Regions from separate parts of the Alkalibacterium indicireducens genome, predicted to be linked through region 2. Evidence: riboswitches for the same ligand, from Rfam matches in the RefSeq annotation. Region 2 holds a riboswitch; the other holds the start of a gene.

Region 1 (6,060 bases), on a different contig from region 2:
TGCAGCAACGACTGAGCCCTTACCGATCGTGACGCCTTCAAGCACTACAGCATTTGCACCAATCAGTACATTGTCTTCAACGACGACCGGCTTGGCGCTGGCAGGTTCGATGACTCCTGAAAGAACGGCACCGGCTCCAACGTGAACATTCTTACCAGTGATCGCACGACCACCAAGAATAGCACCCATGTCGATCATAGTGCCTTCTCCGACGACAGCACCTATATTTATGACTGCGCCCATCATAATGACTGCACTGTCACCGATGACCGCATGTTCTCTGATGAATGAACCCGGTTCGATGCGGGCGTTGACTTCTGTTGCATCGAGTAATGGAATAGCTGAATTACGACGATCCTGCTCAATGACCAGATCAGCTAATGCGTCACTGTTTTCATTGAAGAAGGGTTTCCAGTCGTTCAAGTCAGCGAAAATTGTATAGCTGCCATCAGATCCGAAGACTTTGAACGTATCGGGAAATTCGTCTTTCTTCATAGCTGTGTTCACATATATTTTTAGAGGGGTCGTCTTTTCTGAGTCACTGATGTACTGGATGATTTCCTTTGCGCTGAATTCTTTCATTATTTACACTCCTAAATTATTGTAGGTATAAAACCCATTAGTTTTGTTGATCAGTTTTTCGGCCACTGTCAAGGCACCGTTGGCGAAAATGTCTTTGGATTGAGCCGTATGCTTGATGGAAATGACTTCATCTACACCCGCAAACAGGACTTCGTGTTCACCGACGATCGTTCCGCCGCGGATGGTGGAAATGCCGATGTCTTTCTTGTCTCTTTTTTCGGTGACCTGACTGCGGTCGTAAACTTCCCTGGCATCCTGACGGCCGTTATCCTTGATCGCATCAAGCAGCTTGATCAATGTTCCGCTTGGCGCATCGATTTTTTTATTATGGTGCTTTTCGATCATTTCGATATCGTAAGCGTCCATAAGTGGTGCGAGGTGCTCGAGCAGTTGAGTGACGATATGCACCCCATAGCTCATGTTGGCAGAAAAGAAGACTGGAGCGGACTCCGCCTTTTCCTGCATCAATTTGACCAGAGTATCTTTTTCTCCGGTCGTCGCAATGACCATTGGGACAGTCAAATCAGACTGCAGCATGCGCTTAGTCAGATCCGGATGAGAAAAGTCGATCAGAACGTCCGCTTCAGGCAGTTGATCATCAAAGGATGTGAAAAGAGGGTAAGGACAGTTCTCTTCTTCGACTGGTGTGATCACACCGGCGATCGAATGCCCGCCTTTTTCTGCCAGTGCAGCGACACGTTTATTCATTGCGCCATAACCGACTAACAACAGCTTCATATTACCCGTCCTTTCTGATGGAATCAAACAAGCTGATCAGCACGTCTGATTCATTTTCTTCCAATTTGACAAGAGGCAGTCTCAGTTCGTATTCGCCATAACCCAGGTGACTGACAAGAGCCTTGATAGGAATAGGATTGACATCCACACCTAATGCATCCACTAACGGGAAAAGCAGCTGATGGGTCTCAAGGGCTGCTTTGTGATCAGTAGTCGCCTGCTCAAACAATTTTTGGTATTCATTTGGCAAGGCATTGGCCAGTACTGAGATGATGCCATGTCCGCCCTGTGCGAAGTAGGGAAGAGCCAGATCATCGTTTCCACTGTAGAAAGAGAAGCTGTCGTCTACTACTGCCTGAAGCCTGCTGAAGTGCGCAAAATCGCCTGTTGCGTCTTTCAAGGCAACGATATTATCGTGTTTAGCCAGAAGCTCAAGTGTTTCAGGTGCAATCGTCATGCCGGTACGAGACGGGACATCGTATAAGACGACAGGAATCGACACAGCATCTGCAACGGCTGTAAAGTGTGCCACAAGACCTTTCTGACTGGTCTTGTTGTAGTACGGCGTAATAACGAGTAGGGCATCGACACCAAGGGCTTCTGCTTCCTTGGATGCAGCGATCGTCTGAGCCGTATTGTTCGATCCTGTTCCGGCAATAACTGGAATATCTTTGTCGGCTACTTCCAGAGCAATTTTCAGGCAGTTGCGTTTTTCTTCTGCTGTCAGAGTCGAGCCTTCGCCAGTTGTTCCATTGATGACAAAAGACTGGATGCTGTTTTCTTTCAAAAACTTAAGGTGAGCACGTAATGCGTCGTAGTCAACAGCACCGTCAACGAAAGGGGTCGTGACTGCTGCAGCTGTTCCAGTAAATAAACGGGTCATATCAGTTTTCCTCTCCTTTAATCAGTTGGTCAAGTATCTGAACGGCATTCCACGCGGCACCTTTCAGTATATTGTCGCTTACTGACCATAAATGATACGAGTTCGGCAGACTTGGATCTTTTCTGATCCGTCCGACGTAAACGCCTTTTTTATGAGCAGCATCAAGCGGTGTAGGGTAAATTTCGTTTTCAGGGTCATCCATCAGTACAACAGAAGGAAAGCCTTCAAGCGAATGTCTGATTTCTTCCACACTCACTTCTTTTTCCAGTGTCACGTTCATGGCTACTGCATGTGCGTGAGGAACGGGAACACGAACGCATGTTGCCGTCACGTCTAAATCAGGCTGATTCAGTATTTTCTGTGTTTCCTTGATCATTTTCTGTTCTTCTTTAGTATAGCCGTCTTCCATAAAGACATCGATCTGTGGAATGACGTTGTGATAGATTGGGTGGTTGTAGTTCTGAGGTTTTTCTCCTTTTTCTCCGCGGTCCAAATCCTCTATACCTTTCCATCCGGACCCTGATACAGACTGATACGTTGTATAGGCAACACGAGTGACACCGAACCTATCTGCTAAAGGTTTTAAGGGGACCACAGACTGAATAGTTGAGCAGTTTGGATTGGCAATCAGCTTACGCTTCAGTGATGCGCGGTTGACCTCTGGAACGACCAGGTCTACTGAATCATCCATTCTCCAGGCGCTCGAGTTATCAATGATGACTGCACCTGTCTCTTCAAAGATAGGAGCGTACTCGAGACTTGTTCCTCCTCCGGCAGACATCAACACGTAATCATACTGACTGTTTCTGACGTGTTCTTCTGTCAGTTCTTCTACTATATACGTGTTTCCTTTAAAGGTTACTTCTTTTCCAGCTGAACGGGCTGATGAATACAGGGTAAGGGAATCAAAAGGAATTAATTCCTCGTCCAGGAGCTGAAGCATGGTCTGACCGACTAAGCCGGTCGCTCCGACTAGAGCTAGTGATACCATAGTTAAATCATCCTTTCGCAATTCTTATAAATCAAAAAATAAGTTTCAAAGTGTTGAAGTGTTGTCTAGCTTAACTACTCCCGTTGGTCGGTCGATCACAACAATAGTTGTACGTGCTGAAGCACTACAACTTGTAAGGACGTACCAGCCTCTCGAGAAAAAGATAAATGTACCCATTGCGCAGGATGCTCTTCTTCCGCATACTCTGTCTCTACGCATTGGAAATGCTAGAGTCACAGCAATTCGGGGCACATTTCCTCTACTCGCTATCGCTCGGTCGATCTCAACAATAGTTGTACGTGCTAAAGCACTACAACTTGTAAGGTCTACTCGCTATCGCTCGGTCGATCACAACAATAGTTGTACGTGCTAAAGCACTACAACTTGTAAGGTCTACTCGCTATCGCTCGGTCGATCTCAAGTATATCTGTAAGAGCTGAAGCTCGAACAGATACTAAGGTATTTTCTTGTCGAGGCTTAGCGGTACGTGAAGCTTTTCTTATAAATCAAATGTCTGACAGAGTATACGTGTGGCTTTTTCACCGTTTTCTCCATCGACTACATAGGAGACACTAATTTCTGATGTAGTGACCTGATAGAAGGGGATATCAGATTCTATCAAAGTCTTAAAAATTTTTGATGCGATACCAGTCATGTCTCTCATTCCTGCCCCGATGACTGATACTTTGCAGTAAGTTGTTTCGATTTTAACATAGAGATGATCATAATCCGACTTAAGCGAGTCGAACAGTTCGTTCAGTTCTCTTTCTTCAGATTCCTTGAATGTAAATGACAGCTGAAGGCCATCCTGATTCTGAATCTGAGAAATCATATCGATATTGATTTCAGCTTCTTCCAGTTTGATGAACAAGTCATGCAGGAAGGACTGACTTTCGTTAGGGTAGGTGATAGTGACGTGAGCCATCTCTTTATCCAGAGCTACACCTGTCACGGCTTTTCTTTCGAGCATTTGATCATTCGGCACGATCCATGTTCCTTTCTCATTAGAGAGTGTTTTTCCAAGATAAATAGGGATATTGTGATTATTGGCCAGTTCCACGCTTCTAGTCTCCAGTACACCGGCACCAAGAGCTGACATTTCCATCATTTCTTCAAAAGAGATCGTGTCCCATCTCTTGGCTTCAGGATAGACACGAGGATCTGTAGAAAAGACTCCAGTCACATCGGTGTAAATCTCACATGGGCAGTCAAGGGCGGATGCAATGGCAACAGCGGTCGTGTCGGATCCGCCTCTGCCAAGGGTCGTCAGTTCACCGGCCTTATTGAATCCTTGAAATCCGGCTACAATCAGTATGTTCTGCTCTTCAAACAACTGTTCAAGCAGATCAGTCTTGATTGATGAAATCTTACTTTTAAGGTGTTTACCAATCGTTTCGATGCCGGCCTGGTAGCCTGTGAGCGGTTTGGCGTTGACGTTCAGATCATTGAGTGCCAGCGACAGGAAAGAGATGGTCTGCTGTTCACCTGTCGTCAGAAGCATCGCTAGGTCTTTGTCATTCGGTTTAGATGTCAGTTCATTAACTGATGCCAGAAGCTGGTCAGTAGTCTTTCCCATAGCAGAGACAACGACAACTAGCTGCTCGTCAGCTTCTACACGCTCCTTAATGTACTGCGCAATATTTTTTATTTTTGAGAAGTCGGCCACACTTGATCCACCGAACTTTAGTACACTTCTTTTCATAGGCGCTCCTTTATCAGATTGGATAAAACGGACGGCTTCAACCGTGCAGCTTTTTGACTATAAAAAAAACAAGCCGGGAATGCCGACTTGTTTTAAATAACCTATCATAAACAAGTGGAAGCACTCCGTTAAGCACACGCTATGCGGCAGTCTGCATATTGTTCATATGCAACCCAACAACTTATCCTCTGTAAATAATAAGTCATTTCGGCAGATTTCCCTTTCCTTATTTCAGACTTACAGGTCTTTATGAAATAAGTACTCATGATTTCCGCGCCTCATCCAGTTCTAATCTTTAATTGTATAAATTTAATGTTCCTGATTAATAGCTTATCAAATATGCTTAGAGATGTAAAATGTTATTTTGAATTAATTGCATTTTCTAGAGAGAACAATCGACTAGTAGTTCAGTCATTATGTAACTATGAATGGTTTTGGTTGAAAGTGACCGTTTAATATTGTTTGTGACCGTTTTATATGTTAAAATTCAATAGTGAAGAGGTGAGGTAAGTGCTTACAGAAGACAGATATGCTTATATACTGAAGGTGCTGAATGAAAAAAATACGATCACAGTACAAGAACTGATCGATCAACTTAACCATTCTGAATCCACAATTAGACGGGACTTGACCGAGCTTGAAAATCAGGACAGGCTGGTACGTATTCATGGAGGAGCCAGAAGAAAGCGTCAGCCGACTGATGAGGCATCAATGGAAGACAAAACAGTCAAAAACACTCATGAGAAGCAGGCGATAGCCAGAAAAGCAATTGCACTGATTGAAGAACATGAGGTGGTTTTTCTGGACGCAGGATCGACAACCTATGAGATGATACCACTGCTTGCGGATAAGGATATTACGGTAGTAACGAATGGTGTGCCCCATGCAGCACGTCTGGCCGATTACCAGATCGAAGCGATACTTATCGGCGGGCGCATTAAGAAACGGACAAAAGCGGTCATCGGATCAGTTGCGGCAGATCAGCTGGGAGAATACCATTTTACCAAAGCATTCTTGGGTATGAATGGTGTCGATCCAGAAGCAGGCTTTACTACACCGGATGTTGAAGAGGCAGCTGTGAAGAAAAAAGCCATCCGACAGTCAAATGCGACGTATGTATTAGCAGACCCGACTAAATTTAATGAAGTCACGTTTGCTAAAGTG
Region 2 (7,536 bases):
TTCAAGGACGCAGGAAAACAGTATAATCTAGCTGAATGTGGACTCGGGTCCAGAGATACGCTTCGTCTGGAAGCAGGTATGCCGCTTTACGGACAGGACTTGTCTGAAGACATTACACCTCTTGAAGCCGGGCTTAGTTTTGCAGTGAAATGGGATAAGCCGGAACCATTTATCGGCCAAGCAGCCCTGGAAAAGCAGAAAGAAGAAGGAACGGTCTATTTGTCCAGAGGATTTGAACTGCTTGAAAGAGGAATAGCCAGAGAAGGCTACCCGGTATATAATGAAGCAGACGAAGAAATAGGAGTCGTCACATCAGGGACCCAGTCTCCGACACTTGGGAAGAGCATTGGTTTCCTGAGAATGAGAAAATCTGAAGGCAAGCTGGGAGACACGGTCTATATTCAAGTCCGTAAGAAACGCATTCCAGCCAGACTGATCAAGAAGAATTTTTTAAAGAACTGAAGCGATAAATAACATCTGAAAGAAGGAATAATGATGACAGACAAAGCTAGACTATATTTCACAGAAGAACACGAATGGATCGAACTAATCAATGATGACTACGTCCGTGTAGGGATTTCCGATTATGCTGTAGAACAGCTGGGCGACATTGTATTTGTTGAACTGCCGGAATTAAGCGCTGAACTCGAAGCAGAGGATGAATTTGCGACTGTTGAGTCAGTGAAATCCACCTCTGAAATTTATTCTCCCGTAAAAGGCACAGTATCCAAAATCAACAGTGCCTTGGAAGATGAACCTGAAAAACTGAATGAAGCGCCCTTTGGAGAAGGCTGGCTTGTTGAAATCCAGTCATCTGAACCAGTCGATGTTTCCGGACTGATGGATGCTTCGGCATACGACGAGTACGTTTCAGGACTATAACCCTTGTAGGAAGAAGAACGGATCTCATTCGCTCTTCTTTCTGCTCTTTTTTTGACATCAAAAGACATGAAGGAGTGGATTTTTTGACTAACCAACACCGTTATCTGCCGACCACCGATCAGGACCGCAAGGAGATGCTTGAAACGATCGGCGTATCATCCATTAAAGACCTATTTTCTGATATCCCTGAATCGACTCGCGCAACAAAAGATAAAGCGATTGATCTGGAAGATGCCTTGAGCGAACAGGCACTCACCAAGTACATGAAAGAATTGGCAGCTAAAAATACAACAACAGAAAGTCACGCCTATTTCTTAGGAGCAGGCGTATATGACCACTATAGTCCCAGCATCGTCAATCATGTGCTTCTGCGTTCCGAATTCATGACGGCTTATACCCCGTATCAGCCGGAAGCTAGTCAAGGCGAACTGCAGGCCCTGTTTGAATTCCAGACCATGATGTGTGAATTGACAGGCATGGACGTAGCCAACTCAAGTTTATACGACGGCTTCACTTCATTAGGCGAAGCCTGCAACCTGGCTACTTCAGCTACGAAGAAACAGAATGTGTTGTATTCAAAAGCCCTGCATCCTCAGGCAAAAGAAGTCATTCATACTTATGCGTACGGCATGGAATACTCAGTGAAAGAAGTCAGTCTGAACGGTACCCGCACAGATATAGATGAACTGAAGTCAGCCATTGATGAGGATACAGCTGCTGTGATCATTCAATACCCTAACTTCTTCGGAACGATTGAAGACCTTAAAGAAATAAAATCACTTCTTGAAGATACAAAAGGTATCCTTATCGTCATGGCCAATCCACTGGCTCTCGCTCTGCTTGAAGCACCTGGAAAACTGGGTGCAGATATCGTTGTCGGTGATACTCAGCCATTCGGTATTCCAATGAGCTTCGGCGGCCCGCACTGTGGATACTTTGCAGTGAAGAAAAAATACATGCGTAAAGTACCGAGCCGTATCGTTGGTCAGACAACGGATAAAGACGGCAAGCGAGGATTTGTTATGACGCTGCAGACTAGGGAGCAGCACATTCGCCGTGAAAAAGCGACATCCAACATGAGTTCGAACCAGGCTCTGTTAGCCCTTGGGACCTCAGTATTCCTTGCAGCAGTAGGTAAAGTGGGTCTGCAGGAAATGGCTCAGCAAAACTTGAATCATGCCCACTATGTGAAAAAAGAGCTGACTGATAAAGGACTGACTGTTCTGTCTGACAATGACTTCTTCAATGAATTTGTTGTCAAATTGGACCGCCCATTCTACGAGGTCACTGACCAGTTGCTTGACCATCAAATCGTCGGAGGGTTCGATGTGTCTGAAGCACTGAACGAAGAGAATGCCATGCTCTTATGCGTCACGGAAAAACGGACGAAAGAAGAAATGGACCAGCTCGTATCACTTTTAGTAGGGGAGGGGAAATAACATGACTGCAGTCTATAACGATTTACTATTCGAAATTTCCAGACCGGGACGTAAAGGCTACAGTCTTCCGGAGTCTTCTGTTGAAAAAACGGATCTTACAGGCGTTATACCTGAGCATCTGATTAGAGAAGATGCAGCTGAACTTCCTGAATTGTCCGAGCTTCAAGTCATGCGTCACTATACAGGCTTATCTAACAAGAACTTCGGGATCGAGACTGGCTTTTATCCGCTTGGCTCGTGTACGATGAAGTACAACCCGAAAGTCAATGAAGACATTGCACGGTACAGCGGATTTGCTCAAATCCATCCGTTCCAGCCAGCCCAAACGGCTCAAGGGGCATTGGAACTGATGTATCGCCTGGAAGAGAACCTCAAGGAAGTCACCGGGATGGATGCTATTTCCTTACAGCCGGCTGCGGGTGCTCAAGGTGAGTGGGCAGGCCTACTCATTTTTAAAGCGTATCATGAAGCAAATGGGGAAGGCGAACAGCGCCGTAAGATCCTGGTTCCCGATTCAGCTCACGGAACAAATCCGGCGAGTGCAGTCGTTGCCGGCTATGACGTCGTGGAAATCAAATCAAACGAGCAGGGACGTGTCGGAATCGATGCACTGAAAGCTGCGGTCGGACCGGATACTGCCGGACTGATGCTGACGAATCCGAATACGCTAGGTCTGTTTGAAGTGGACATCGTTGAAATTGCTGAAATCGTTCATGAAGCGGGCGGACTGCTCTATTATGACGGAGCAAATGCAAATGCTATTTTAGGTAAATCAACACCGGGTGAAATGGGCTTCGATGTCGTCCACTTGAATCTGCATAAATCATTCAGTACCCCGCACGGTGGGGGCGGACCTGGTTCCGGACCGATCGGCGTGAAAGACTACCTGAAAGCCTTCATGCCGTCTCCACGTATCGAAAAAGAAGGAGACAGGTATCAAGTAACAACGGATCATCCACAATCGATCGGTCGAGTGAAGGGCTACTTCGGTAACTTCGGCGTCAATGTCCGTGCGTATTCGTATATCCGTTCCATGGGAGCAGAAGGCCTGCAGCAGGTATCGGAGGATGCTGTTCTGCACGCGAACTATCTGAAAGCCCGTCTGGAACCATATTACGACACACCATACAGTTCACACTGTAAGCATGAGTTCGTCTTAAGCGGCGTCCGTCAGAAAAAACTGGGGGTACGTACGCTTGATATTGCCAAACGTCTGCTGGACTACGGCTTCTACGCACCAACTGTCTACTTCCCGCTGATTGTTGAAGAATGTCTGATGATCGAACCAACTGAAACGGAGGCGAAAGAACAGCTGGATGCTTTTGCTGATGCTATGATCGAAATAGCAGAAGATGCAGAAAACAATCCGGAAACTGTGACGGGAGCACCGTTCACGAAAGCTGTCAAACGTCTGGATGAAGTAACGGCCGCACGTAAACCTGTGGTCACTTATCAGAGAGACTGAACGGTCTGATAAAGGTCAATTAGTTGACAGGACGGACAAACTCGATTAGCATTCAAGATAACTGAACATTAAACTGAAAGCAGGTTGTTTACTCGAAAGGTAGAGAACCTGTTTTCTGCAGGGAGGATATTTATGGATTTAAAGTTGAATGGGAAAAATGCATTAGTCCTGGCGTCAAGCACGGGACTTGGAAAAGCTGTCGCAATGGAATTGGCCAAAGAAGGGGCCAATGTCATGCTGACGAGTCGAAGTAAGGATAAATTGATTGAAGCCAAAAAAGAAATCGACCGGGTAGCCACAGGTCAGGTGGATTATATGTTATCAGATCTGACTGATCTCACATCAATTAAGGATCTGGTCGAAGTGACACGAAAAACATTCGGGAAAATCAATATCCTGGTCAACAATACCGGTGGCCCATCAGCAGGTTCATTCAATGATCTGGATGATGCGGAATGGAACAAGGCTTTTAACCTGACTTTGAACAGTTACATCAGAACGATTCGAGAAGTTCTGCCGGATCTGAGAGAAACCAGAGGACACATTCTGAATAATACTTCTTCTTCAGTGAAACAGCCGATAGACGGACTGCTTCTGTCTAACGTATTCAGAATGGGGGTCCAGGGCTTGTCTAAAAGTTTATCTCAGGAGCTGGCCAGAGATGGCATCATGGTCAACACCATTGGAGCGGGACGCATTGAAACAGATCGTCTCACCGAACTGGACAGCAAGCGTGCAGAACGCGAAGGGAGATCACTAGAAGACGTTCACCAGTCGATTGAAAACCAGATTCCAGCGGGCCGATACGGTAAACCCGAAGAATTTGCCAAGATGGCAGCTTTCCTGGTTTCTGGCGTCAACACCTATGTCTCAGGACAGACCATCCTTGTCGATGGAGCAATGAGCAAGTCGTATTAGCAGGATAAATAGACTAGAGACCCGTTTCTCCATTAATGAAGACGGGTCTTTTCTATATGTTGAGAATCCGAAAACACGCTCTAGTTCAGAATAGGTTTATCGATTGAACTCCACTGATAGGCTATGAAAATAAAGTTTACACGAGTTATCCCTATCTGAACTCGACTCGATTCCAGTACGGTTTAGTTCAGCCGCTCATCTCCTTACTGAACTCGATTCAAGCACAGGAATAAGGCAGTTCACGTCGGAAAATTGTGTTAAACTAGAGTGAAACGGAATTATAAAAAGGCTGGAGGACCCGACCTGTTTCACAGTACAAGGTCTTAACACATTTCTTAAAACAAATTCAGCCGAAAAAGGAAAGGACTAGTCAAATGACCAAACACCTATATTTCGCCTCGCCACTGTTCACTGAAATGGAGCAGCACTACAATACATACGTCGTCAATAAAATCAGAGAAGCATTTGAGGAGAATATTGACGTCTATCTGCCTCAGGAGAACGCGGCGATCAATGACAAGAGCAATTATGCCAGCAGCATCCAGATCGCCGATGGAGACAATGCGTACTTGAAAAAAGCCGACATCTTAGTTGCTGTACTCGACGGCGTCACAGTCGATGCCGGAGTCGCGTCAGAGATCGGATACTTCTATGCACTGGAAAAACCAATCATTGGGATTTACACTGATATTCGACAAGGAGCAGGAAACAATAAAGAGAAAATTGAGGCACTGGATGAAATAGCCGAGTCTCCATTTTCATATATCAATCTCTACACAGTCGGTCTGGTCAAGCAAAGGGGGCAAATTGTCAGAAGCAGTGACGAGCTGATCGACATGCTGAAGGAATGGATGACGAGTGATCAGAAATCAGTCTAAAAACAACCTGACTGTTCTCCAGAATGAAAATCAAGCAAGATTAATCTTGTGTTCAATAATGTGGACAGACCGCTGCCGGTCTGTCTTACCAATGATAAAACGTTTTCTGAGACATGACTCATCAGAATTAATAAAAATCCGGTTGAAAAACATGCTGGAAACGTGTAGACTAATAAGCGTTGTATAAATAGAAAAGATAGAGGCGCGAAGAAAAAGAGTAAGGACTGAGAGGGGACACCCGCTGACCAGTCACGAAAGGGTTCTTTGCCGAAGGGAATCAGGTGGTTAACCGGTTCTCCTGGGCATACGTTTAACAGGCGTATGACTGTCACGTTTACGTGGAGCACTATCCTAGTCAATGTTTTTTCAAGCATTCAGGGGCGTGTTCCTGGGTGCTTTTTTCTATTTATAAATAATAGAAATGGAGATATATCATGAAAAGAAAATTACAATGGTTTATATTAATCGGACTGGTCAGTTTTACCCCCAGCACCGTATCTGCAGCTGAAACAGGAGGGAGCATGGCTTCAAAACTTGGAGCAGTCACACTGATTCCGCCTCTTGTTGCTATCGCTTTGGCTTTCCTTACAAAAAATGTGGTCCTGTCACTGTTTCTGGGTGTGTTTTCCGGAACGATCATTGCTCAGTATGCAGGTGGAGCAAATATCTTGACCGGTATCATTTTCGGATTTACGGATATCATTGATTACATCCTGAACTCATTGGCTGATCCCTGGAATGCGGGAATCATTCTGCAGGTTCTGGTTATTGGGGGGCTGATTGCTCTGATCACCAGTTCTGGTGGCGCTCGAGCTATCGCCGAAGCTCTGGCTAAAAAGGCTAAAGGACCGATCAGTACTCAGCTGATCACATGGACTCTGGGCCTACTGATCTTCTTTGATGATTACGCCAATGCGCTTATAGTCGGACCGATCATGCGTCCTGTTTCAGATAAAATGAAGATTTCCCGCGAACGTCTGGCATTCTTGATTGATGCAACAGCCGCACCAATTGCCGGGATCGCTCTTATTTCTACCTGGATCGGCTATGAAGTCGGACTGATCAATGATGCGTATCTGTCGATCGGTCAGGAAGTAAATGCGTATGGCGTCTTCCTTCAGACGATTCCATACCGCTTCTACAATATTCTGATGCTCTTTTTCGTTGCTCTGACCTCAATGACTCTACGTGAGTTCGGTCCAATGAAAAAAGCTCAGGAACGTGCACGAGATACACATCAACTGATCGCTCAAGGAGCAACGCTTGAGAGTGAGGAAGAAGAACTGGAAGTTGTAGCCAAAGGTACTCCATCGATCTGGAGTGCGCTTGTTCCAATCGGTGCACTGATTTTATTCAGTTTTATCGGTTTCTACACAGACGGGCGTCAGGCTATTCTAGCTTCAGACAACACTGCACTTATTCAGACTGTTCAGAATGCTCCTTTCTCATTTGTTGCATTAAGAGAAACATTTGGTACATCTGATGCATCTGTCGTCCTGTTCCAGGCTGCACTGATCGCCAGCATTATTGCCCTTGTAATGGGTGTCATTAAAGGTCATTTCAGTTTTGGCAAAGGAATCGATATATGGGTATCCGGAATGAAGACCCTTATGATCACTGGTGTCATATTATTACTGGCTTGGTCTCTTTCAGGCGTGATGGGTGAACTCGGAACTGCAGACTACCTTGTGTCGCTGTTAAGTGATACACTTCCAGCATTCCTGCTGCCGACAGTCATCTTCCTTCTGGGAGCTGTCATTTCATTTGCGACAGGGACGTCATACGGTACAATGGGTATCCTGATGCCGCTGGCTATTCCTCTGGCAACTGCTATGGATCCTGGAAATGCCGACTTCATCGTTATGTCAGCTGGAGCCGTACTGACCGGTGCAATCTTTGGGGACCACGCTTCACCGATTTCAGATACGACCATTCTATCGTCAAGGGGAGCAGG

The links. A riboswitch is a leader RNA that binds a small molecule or an ion and turns the genes downstream of it on or off. The one in region 2 is predicted to bind lysine.
Region 1: linked by a shared signal. The riboswitch ahead of ABFX15_RS10995 (aspartate kinase) and the one ahead of ABFX15_RS02115 (Na+/H+ antiporter NhaC family protein) in region 2 are both predicted to bind lysine.

The regions. Positions count from the first base shown of each region.
Region 1 covers NZ_BAAADA010000196.1:39,650-45,709, forward strand. Annotated here, with positions in the region: gene dapD (2,3,4,5-tetrahydropyridine-2,6-dicarboxylate N-acetyltransferase) at 1-582, opposite strand, end outside; gene dapB (4-hydroxy-tetrahydrodipicolinate reductase) at 586-1,320, opposite strand; gene dapA (4-hydroxy-tetrahydrodipicolinate synthase) at 1,322-2,203, opposite strand; gene ABFX15_RS10990 (aspartate-semialdehyde dehydrogenase) at 2,205-3,194, opposite strand; gene ABFX15_RS10995 (aspartate kinase) at 3,694-4,896, opposite strand; lysine riboswitch at 5,007-5,186, opposite strand; gene ABFX15_RS11000 (DeoR/GlpR family DNA-binding transcription regulator) at 5,407-6,060, shown strand, end outside.
Region 2 covers NZ_BAAADA010000029.1:972-8,507, forward strand. Annotated here, with positions in the region: gene gcvT (glycine cleavage system aminomethyltransferase GcvT) at 1-462, shown strand, start outside; gene gcvH (glycine cleavage system protein GcvH) at 496-882, shown strand; gene gcvPA (aminomethyl-transferring glycine dehydrogenase subunit GcvPA) at 966-2,321, shown strand; gene gcvPB (aminomethyl-transferring glycine dehydrogenase subunit GcvPB) at 2,323-3,786, shown strand; gene ABFX15_RS02105 (SDR family oxidoreductase) at 3,919-4,704, shown strand; gene ABFX15_RS02110 (nucleoside 2-deoxyribosyltransferase) at 5,079-5,582, shown strand; lysine riboswitch at 5,772-5,939, shown strand; gene ABFX15_RS02115 (Na+/H+ antiporter NhaC family protein) at 6,017-7,536, shown strand, end outside.